One region of the Paenibacillus sp. YYML68 genome, then DNA from elsewhere that is predicted to be linked to it. Evidence: riboswitches for the same ligand, from Rfam matches in the RefSeq annotation. Region 1 holds a riboswitch; each other region holds the start of a gene.
What was found. A riboswitch is a leader RNA that binds a small molecule or an ion and turns the genes downstream of it on or off. The one in region 1 is predicted to bind cyclic di-GMP.

Region 1 (3,277 bases):
GCATATGAAGGACGCGCTCGACTACTTGCGCGAGCAAGGCTATGCGGATTAACGACATATAAACGTAAGGCGCCAGACTGCAGCTTAAGCTGCAACGGCGCCTTACGTTTTTTCTTACACCTTACATGATGCGGTAGCCGTGCTCCTCTAGCGCGCTGCGAATCCCTTCCATGGACAACACGCTCTCGTCGTACTCGACGGTCACCATCTGATTCATCAGGCTGACGTTCGATTCAGCACCAACGCTGTGCAATACGCTTTGAACAGAATGGACGCAATCCTGGTTGGTCATGCCGGCAACCTTGAACTTCGCTCGACTCATGTCCTCACTCCTTGGCTTGGCCGTATTGGGCTTGAGATGTCAAGGTTAGTGTAGCTCATAAGTCGGCTGCACATGCATGCGTTGAATCGGTTATTATTTCATCGCACTGCCGCCGAACAGGAAGCGGTATTCCCAATGACGGCCAACGATGGAATCTGTGCGTACACCGCCCGATTCTGGAGAGAATGTATGTAGAATGTTGCCATCGCCAAGATAGATCGCTACGTGTGTGATCGTCTGGGTCGGTTTGTGGATGGACGCATAGTCCGCTGCGCTTGCCCCTGCATAAGACATGAAGAACATCAGATCGCCGCGCTTGAGCTGCTTCCAGTCTGTTGTCGTCGGGCTCATCGACTTCACGTAGTCGCCTTGACCACGGGAATCACCAGGCAGTACGACACGTGTGGCATCCCAGAACGATTGCTGCATCAGATCGGAGCAGTCGAACGTCGTAATATCGAAGCGCTCAGAGCCGAATTCGTAGGGCGTACCGGCATATTTGTTAATCTCACTAATGACCGATTCAATGCGCTCCTGCAGCGGAAGGACGATTCGGGTGACGGACGTGTTGACGATAATAAATTTGCTGCTGGAGCTCAGGAAGCCGACTACACCATTTTGATCTTGAGCTTTATACCAGCTGTCATTCATCTTCTCCAACACGAGTACTTCTTCTCCCGTTTGCAATGTGCGGATGCGGGAGGCTTCTGTAGTAGGAGCGGTACGGAAGTTAACGCTGGACACCGTTCTTGCATTACTGATGATGCTGATAAAGCGTTCACTGGATGTGACGAAGCCTGTCACACCATTGGCATCTGTAATATGGTACCAGTTCGGATTGACCATCGTTCGAACGGTGACGACCTCACCGGATTTCAAGTAGCGCATCATGTTGCTGGAAGTGCTCGGCTGGTCGCGGAAGCTTACCCCGGATATGGCCTTCGCCTTCGTCGGTACCGCTTCTTCGGCGAGCGCTGCTGGCAGCATGAATGTAAGCATCAGGAACAAGGAGAGCAGGAGTGCAGCGGATGTTTGTCTCATATAGATGTTTCCTCCTAGAATCATGGTGGTCATGCTGGCTGATGCTTGGTCGGTGTGGCACAGGAATGAAAAAAAGATATCCCCTCTCCGCCGAAGAAGGGATATCCCGGGTTCCCCTTCCTTCGGTAGCTGGCTGGCATAGCGCGTGAAGCGCCGTAGCCCCTGTAGCTTTGCGTCCCCGGCTTTCACCAGGTTTGCCTTTATCGAGAAGTATCGTAAATTGGTGCCCGTATGATTGGGTAAATTTACGAGTGTTCGTACTCTTATCTTAAATCGTGGGGGTACTTGTCGAAAATAGGCATAAAGAATCGAAAACATATCGAGATTGCAGATGTCCTAGTGCCTATTGACTGTGTGGTTTCATTTTCCAGCTAAAGAACGTTTGACTGTTTATTTACGTTTACTTTTTTTGCAAATAATAGTCCGAGTTAGCAGGTGAATGATGGATCTTTGTCGAAAGAAGACGATATAACGTTTTTAGGGGTGTAACATGCGTAGTCGAAGCGGGTATTGGATCATTTACGTGCTGCTCGGACTCTTAATGATCGGCTTCCTGTTAAGCCAGGCTAGCAGCAATACAGATGATGACGGAGTTGAAAGCTTGACGGAATGGGAATACGTATGGGCGCAGTCTGATTCACCACATAGTTCGATATTTGTTTCCGAGCAGGCACAATGGCAGACGGAGTCGCTTGACAAGCTCAACTCCGATCAGCCCAGCGATTCATCGGTAAAGTGGATCCGGTTTGTCGTTCCGTCCTTCGCAGCAAGCTCTCCATCTCTGCTGATGAACCGAGTGTACGGCCAGAACATGAGTGTATATATGAACGGTGTGCAAATTTATGTATCGACTCGCTCATATCCATACTTGATTAATAACGTCGTCGTGCCTCTGTCCAAGGAAGCATTCGGTAAGACGGTCTATGTGCGCCTTCAATCGAGCAAGGGCCAGCTCGGCTTCAGTGAAGTGATTCGGTACGGCGAGGACCACGAGCTGAGGAAGCGGCTGGATGCCAATTTGGAAAGTGTCATCATTGGGAGCGCATTTGTATTCATTGCCTTTACGATGCTGATTTGCACCGTATTTTTGAGGAGAACGCAGGCGACGTCTCAATGGATGCTTTTGACGGTCATCGTGCTGAGCGTAGGGATCATGTTTATTACGTATTCGCCCTATAGCTATTCCATTTATCAGGAGCATGGCGAGCTGCTTTTCATTTTGTTTGACTGCACGTTGCTTTCCATGCTGCCAGCCATTACTTATTTTTTTGAGAAAATTATCGGACCCGGCTACTGGGGCACCATTCGATTATTTCGCAATTTCCAGCTCTTGTACTCTCTGTATTGCGCCGTATTTTTGATGATGACGTGTTTACACGGTTATGCCGCGTACGAGGTCTATTACTTTTTCTCTGTGACACTGCTCGGGTATGTGATTATTGTGCAGTTCATCTTATTAGCAACCTCCACGATCATCAACGCCGTTAAGGGGAATCAGGAGGCGCATATTTTTGCAATCGGGTCTATCATGATGGCCGTTTCGGTCGTCATTGATGTGATCTGCTTCTACGTCTTCTATGCCGATTATGAGCTCTATCTGTGGAAATGGGGGGTAAGCTTCTTCGTCATCTCCTTGATCGTCGTCATGGGCAGGCGGCTTGCTCATTATTATGAGCAGGTCATCAATTACTCCCGAGAAGTGGAGCTGTATAACAACCAGCTGCAGCGATCGGATAAGCTGGAGGTGATCAGTGAGCTGGCTGCTTCCATTGCTCATGAGGTGCGCAATCCGCTTCAGGTGACAAGGGGCTTCCTGCAACTACTGTCTCAGAAAGTAAGTGAGCAGGAGCGGCAGTATATGCACCTCGCGATATCCGAGCTTGATCGGGCATCCGACATTATTACTGATTTCCT
Region 2 (3,277 bases), 450 kb from region 1:
GTTCATGCTGCTCGCTACGTTGGCCGGTCCATTGCTCGTCGCTGCAGCTATAGCCGCTATCGTGACATTGCTCTATCTGATCTACGAGGAGCTATGCGTGCTGACGGAGCGGTTCAAGCGGGAGCCGAGGGCGTTGCTGCAGGAGAGAGAGGAGCTGCGGCGGCAGGCGCGAGAGGCGGAGGAGCAGTTCGATTCGAACGATCTGCCGCAATCGAAGGATATTGCCGAGCTTGCCGATAAGCCGACCCGTGATTAAGTGTTGAAAAAAGTTGAGAAAAAGTTGGAAATAACCGGACACCCCTGCTATAATCGAAATTGAAAATCATTATCAATGCATGCCGAGAAGCGGCGTGCTGATTTATACAGGAGCAGGGGGAGTTCAAGTCATGAATGTGCAACGGAAGGCAGAGCGACTAAATTGGACGGAGCTGGAGACGAGATTTGCAGTGCGCCAGCATGATCTCGAGGGGAAGCTGCTGTTCGCGTGCCGAGCAGAGCAGCTGGCCGATCCGGAGACGATGCGGCAGCTGCTGGACATCTACGGACAACGAATCAAGGCGCTGGAGCCTGCTGCGGCAGCGGCGTACTTGGCAGGCTGGTTCGGCTATGCGGCGCTGGCTCAGCTATACAGCTGCTCGATCTATGATACAGCGCTGAGCTTCACACCTGAGCAGCTCGAGCTTCAGCTATACGAGAAGGGGGACTACGCCGTCTTCTCGTTCAAGCTGCTCGGGCCCGAGCTTCAGCAGTCTACTACTCATAAGGAGCCTCCTCCGTCCAGAGCGGAGTGGCTTCAGCAGACATGGGTCGAGCTGTATGGTCGCACGTTGCGACCGATGCTGGAGGCTGCGGCTGCAGCTACCGGAACAGACGTCGGCTCGCTATGGGGGCAGCTGCCGACTCGCTTCAACTACACGGTACCGCTGTGGCTGGAGGAGACGCACGATGAGGAGCTTCAGGCGATCATCAAGGACGATTACCGCAGGCTGTGCCTGGAGCTGCCGGCTGACGTGTTCGGCCGTTCCCGCAATCCACTCGATGTGAAGGTGCGCCTGATCGAGGATATGAAGGACAGCTCGAAGCAGGTGAAGATGAAGAACGCTTGCTGCCTGTACTACCAGACGGAGGGCGGCACTTATTGCTATACGTGTCCGCGCATGACTGAGGCGCAGCGTGCGGAGCGGCGTGCAGAGGCGCGTCTTGCACAGCAGCAGGCTGCCCAGTAGTCGGCAGACTAGGTGGGTTCAACCTGCGCTTGCGCAAGCACGTCCCGAGTTGTGCATCTGTCGCAATAGGCGGTCTGTTCTTCCCATGACGTCATTGTATTTAGCCCTAAGCTTAACCCTAAGCAGCCATATTCGGCGTCGTTCGACGTCCGCTATGGCTGCTTTTTGCATATGCTGTCCATCTATCTCGTAACGAGCGTACGTGTACCGACGATAAGCATATACAACAAAGAAGAAGGCGCGATCGCGCCTCCCTGCCGGTGTTCCCTATGGACTTGACTGAACGAGCCTCCGCCTCAACATCTGTGCCTGAACAATAAGCTTGTCCAGCTGCTCACTGACCGCGAGCACACGGGCGTGCTGGAGGTTCATCTGATAGCTGAGAGCGACGTCGACCAATTCCTGCTTCATGTACTCGATCTGATAGTCGAGCGAGGTAGGTACAACCATAATAAAATCATCCTTTCGGCAGCCTGGCGATCGTGGCGCTATCCAGCAAGCGCGGTAGACCCATAGCTTTGCGCCCTTGCCTTTCGACAAGTTTGCTAGTATCGTGGATGTGACAATTAAGCATATTGTCGAGTAAAGCGCTGTATTTGTCAATAGATGTGCGGTTGGACAATTTTAGCATATCCATTTTTTTTGAGTCTGAACAGGATGGTGACCACTATGAACCGTTATATGTTCGCAGCCCTGCTCATCGTAACGACCGCCCTGATGGGCTCCTCCTTCGTCGTCGGCAAGATCGGGGTGGCGCATATTTCCCCGCTGCTGCTAGCTGGCTTGCGCTTCGTGCTGGCCGGTGGTCTGATGGCTATATTCGTTGTGAAGTATGAGCACCCCAGATGTCTTATCGATTGGGGCAAAATCGCCGTCATCGGCTTGTTCCAGACGGTCGGGGTGATGGGCTGCATCTTCGTCAGCCTGCGGACGATTACGGCGGGAGAGTCATCGATTCTGACGTTCATGAATCCACTGTTCGTCGTCTTGCTGAGCAGCCTATGGCTCAAGACGACATATCGTGCGCTGCAATGGGCTGGCGTTGGGATTGGAGCGTTGGGGATGGTCGTACTCGGCTTGTCCCAATGGAGCAGCGGTACGGCGATCGGCCTGATGGGCGGGATCAGCTGGGCCGTAGCTACACTGCTGGTCAAGCGGTTCGGGTCGTTCTGCAGCATATGGGTGCTGACGGCGTACCAGATGCTATTCGGAGGGCTCGTGCTGACTGGCAGCAGTCTGCTTGTGGAGGATATTAAGCTGTCTATCCATGTCGTATCCGTCACGTCGCTGCTGTACTTAGCAATTATCGGATCGATCGTTCAGTTTGCGCTCTGGTTCTATCTGCTCTCCCAAGGGGACCCGGCGCGTACGAGCGCGTACTTGTTCCTCGCTCCCTTGTTCGGTGTGCTGTGCGGATACTTGCTTCTCGATGAGCCGATCCACGCGGAGACGGCGGTCGGAGCGGTGCTCGTGGGCATGAGTATCTATTGGATTAACCGAGGTGCCCCAGCACGCCCGAGGTAGGTGTTGAATAAGACCGGGACCCGCGATCCGATTGGATGAGCTTGTGCGCTCGGAGATTGCAGGCCCGGTCTTACTTCAGCTGCTGCTCTGCGGCGGACGCTTAATCGATTATGCTCCGAGCAGCTGCACAGGTGCCCCGATACCAGACCTCGCAAAGGAGAGACTCGCATGGAGCAGCCGTCGCGCAATCACGACACGATGAGTGAAGTGGATACGCAGAAGGGGAAGTATGCTCGGTCGAAATACATCGCACTAAGTGACTGGGAATTTGGTAAATATTAATTCATGCTGGCTTCTGAATAGATTTGCGTATTCGAGCCATACTAAGCTTCGACGGTGAAAGAGAGGTGTTGTGTGATGAGCCATATAACGAACGCAACCGAGGGAAGTTGTTATTGAATCCAAGTAGAGCGAGGGGATGTGCCGCAGACACGTTCAAGTAGTGTAAGCTACGAGTGTGATCGAGGTTGACCCGGATTCATGAGGATCAAGGCAGTGTCCATTCAATCACCGTCAGGGACCCCGAG
Region 3 (3,277 bases), 1.3 Mb from region 1:
GCGCCCATCGCGATGCCGTACAGGCTGCCCGCCGCCCAAAAAACAGGCTCGCTTGTCGCCGTCGATGCTAGAGCGATTGAGCCCATCATTACGATTGCTACGGCCGATACGGCCGTCTTCGCTCCCGTGGCGCGCGTAATGTAGCCGAAGACGAAGGAGCCAATGATGCTGGATACGGTCGATACGAGGTAGAGCAGGATGAACTTGCCGGTCGAGAAGCCGATGACAGTCTTCGCATAGACGCCCATGACAGCAATCGCCGTCGCAACCGCATCGTTGAAGAAGAAATAGGCGATCATGAACAGAAACACGGCTTTATATGTGCGCGCTTCCTTGAACGTCGCTGCAATATCGCGATAGCCACTCAGGAACGATTGCTTCGGCTTGGCCGTGATTGGCTTAGCGGTTGTTTCCTTATACATGAAGAACAGTGGCAGAGAGAAGATGAGGAACAGCAACGCGCTCGGAATGAAGGCGTTATGGAAGCTGCTGCTGCCGACAAGCGGATAGACCGACAGGCCGACTAACGTACCGACGTAACCAACCGCGACGCCGAAGCCGGAGATGAGCGGGAGCTCCTTCTGGCTCCCGAGGTCAGAGATCATCGCATCATAGAAGACGAGACTGGAGCTGTAAAAAAATTTGGCAAGCATGAACGCAATAAGTACCAATGCAAGCGACAGCGGAATGCCGCCCAACGTAAGCTCCGTCTGCCAGTATGACAGTCCGCCCATTACAAGTGTACAGGCGATGCAGGCGATCGCCAGCGGCACAAGGAACGCCTTCTTGCGGCCAGTCCGGTCTATGAGAACGCCGTACAGCGGGGATAGCAGCACAAGAAGGAGGCTGGAGAGTGCGTTCGTGTACGTAATGAACGTGCTGGCGATCTGGTTCATCGTATCGCTGCCGCCTAGTACCTCCTGTAGATAGAACGGGAAGAAGATCGTAATAATATTGGAGGTGAAGATCGTGTTGGCGAAGTCAAACATCGCCCACGCCAAAATCGGCATGGAGAAAAACAGACTCATCGCCTTACGGGAGCCTAGAGCTGGTTCGGTCAGCTGGCTTTTTTCGAGATTCGGCATGGAGTACACTCTTCCTTTTCTATTCATTATCTTCGCTACATCATTCGTCCTAAGCTGTCAATATTCCTTGCGTTTTACATAAATTTAATGCTGGGCTTACTTGCTGTTCTATGTATTCGTCATGATTCAACAATTAGCAACAAAAGTAGTGATGGCATTGTACTAAGGCATTCGGTATAATGAAGGTAAATGTAAGCGTCACCAAATCTTGGGTCAGCTAAGCTCCATGCATATGCTCGATATTCGAATGTAATTTGGGGTTCAGCTTGTAATTTTTAGAAACGGTGATATAATACTTTTTACAAATGTTTGTAACCGACAAAGGCAAACTTGGCGAAAGCTAAGGACGCAAAGCTATAGGGACTACTGTAGGTGTACAAAGTCAGCCAGCTGCCGAAGGACAAGAGATGCACGGTACTCAGGTCCTCTTTAGGCATGAAGAAGGGGGCTATTTGTTTTGCTATGACAACAACATACGCCTGCGCACATACATCCTCGGGAATACAAGTCGATACGCATTATGTTAACAACGAAGTCGAAGAGGAGGTTGTTCACGACGTGAATCCAAAGATTATGGTCGTTGATGATTCACTCTTTATGCGCATGTTATTGAAGAATGTCATTCGTGAGCTCGGGTACGAAGTAACCATGGAAGCCAGTAACGGTGTGGAAGCGCTATCACTATACTCAGATGAAAGACCGGATCTCGTGACCTTGGATATTACGATGCCAGAGATGGACGGATTAACGGCGCTGGAGAAAATTAAAGATCTAAATCCGAACGCAAAGGTGATTATGGTGTCTGCTATGGGGCAGCAGGCTCTACTTATTCGGGCGGTCAGTATGGGGGCGAGCGATTTTATTGTGAAGCCGTTTAGTAAAGACCGTGTGAAGGAAGCGCTGAAGCGGGCATTTGCCGGATAAGACACGCTGTAAGCTAGAATGAATACATGCATGCAAGTGGATTAGGGGAATTCGTATGGGAATGAAATGGGAGCATCTACAGCAAGTCATACAGGTAACCACGGCTGAGCAGCTGCAGCAGTGTCTTCAGGTTCGATCTGAAGTGTTCGTGAAGGAGCAGGGCGTGCCAAGTGAGCTGGAGGTGGACGAGCTGGACGTATCGCCCGATGCGGCTAGGCACTTCCTGATGCTCGATGGCGAGGTGCCGATTGCGGCAGCCCGTTATAAAATGTATGACGCGCACACGGCGAAGCTTCAACGGATCGCGGTGCTGCCTTCCTATCGAGGACAGGGCCTCGGCAAGAGGCTTGTTCAACGGATGGAGGACGATATTCGAAGCAGGGGTATTGGTCGCGTGATGCTGGACTCCCAGACGCATGCAGCGCCGTTCTACACCTCGGCCGGATACAGCATACAGTCGGAGGAGCCGTTCCTGGATGCCGGGATGTGGCACGTTCGAATGACGAAGCAGCTCGCTTCATTTCCCGGGTAAGCGCAGTAATCGACAATATTCAGTCAGTGGACGTCGACCGTTCGTTCCAGATGCTAGAATAGCCGCATTCCATGAGTGGAGTGCGGCTATTGCTATGTCCCGTTAAGGCTTCGCTATAATCTCGAACGGTACAGGGGCAGACGTTGCGAGTACCTTCTCCTTCGAGTCGATCACCTTCACCTCGATCGGCATCGATTGATGCTTGCTCAGCATGGAGACAGGCAACACCGCCTCCAGCTTCTGCTCGCTGCGCCACGTCGTCTTCAGCTTCACGCCTGCGGCATAGACCTTACAGCCGAGCCCGAATCGACCGCCTTCAACGGTCAACGTTATGGGCTTAGCGTCTGGCTTTCCCTTCTGATGCTGAAGCTGCTGAGGCGAGATGCGGTCAATTACCGGCTTGCCATAGCCGAGCGTGAACGCTGGTTCGGCTCCTGACGGCACTGCTCCTAAGGCAGCTGCCTGCTGTAGCTCACGCTCCAGTATCGCTTGCTGCTTCTGCTCATACTCCTTGACTGTCGACTCGTCAATATGCAGCGACTCATATTGCTCCTTGGGCGGCAGCAGCGGCATGCGGGACGCCAGCGCGTTCAAGTAATCGGTATAGTCGTTGCCGTTCAGCTTGGCATGCTTCAGCACGTACGGTCCGAGGAACGAAGGGCTGATGTGCAGGTGGTCCTTCTCTCCGCGCGGCATGTAGTTGTTCCAGACGAGGACGGGCACCTCGTACATTTTG

Region 2: it holds a riboswitch for cyclic di-GMP, as region 1 does, so the genes downstream of both, PAE68_RS13740 (aspartyl-phosphate phosphatase Spo0E family protein) here and PAE68_RS15795 (C40 family peptidase) in region 1, are expected to answer to the same signal.
Region 3: it holds a riboswitch for cyclic di-GMP, as region 1 does, so the genes downstream of both, PAE68_RS09815 (response regulator) here and PAE68_RS15795 (C40 family peptidase) in region 1, are expected to answer to the same signal.

The regions. Positions count from the first base shown of each region.
Region 1 covers NZ_BQYI01000001.1:3,477,976-3,481,252, reverse strand. The annotation lists gene PAE68_RS15805 (sugar phosphate isomerase/epimerase family protein) at 1-52, shown strand, start outside; gene PAE68_RS15800 (heavy-metal-associated domain-containing protein) at 122-322, opposite strand; gene PAE68_RS15795 (C40 family peptidase) at 416-1,363, opposite strand; cyclic di-GMP riboswitch class I at 1,485-1,572, opposite strand; gene PAE68_RS15790 (sensor histidine kinase) at 1,854-3,277, shown strand, end outside.
Region 2 covers NZ_BQYI01000001.1:3,030,662-3,033,938, reverse strand. The annotation lists gene PAE68_RS13750 (hypothetical protein) at 1-256, shown strand, start outside; gene PAE68_RS13745 ((2Fe-2S)-binding protein) at 387-1,226, shown strand; gene PAE68_RS13740 (aspartyl-phosphate phosphatase Spo0E family protein) at 1,494-1,676, opposite strand; cyclic di-GMP riboswitch class I at 1,691-1,783, opposite strand; gene PAE68_RS13735 (DMT family transporter) at 1,896-2,750, shown strand.
Region 3 covers NZ_BQYI01000001.1:2,156,394-2,159,670, forward strand. The annotation lists gene PAE68_RS09810 (MFS transporter) at 1-1,028, opposite strand, end outside; cyclic di-GMP riboswitch class I at 1,399-1,483, shown strand; gene PAE68_RS09815 (response regulator) at 1,644-2,009, shown strand; gene PAE68_RS09820 (GNAT family N-acetyltransferase) at 2,065-2,541, shown strand; gene PAE68_RS09825 (LTA synthase family protein) at 2,644-3,277, opposite strand, start outside.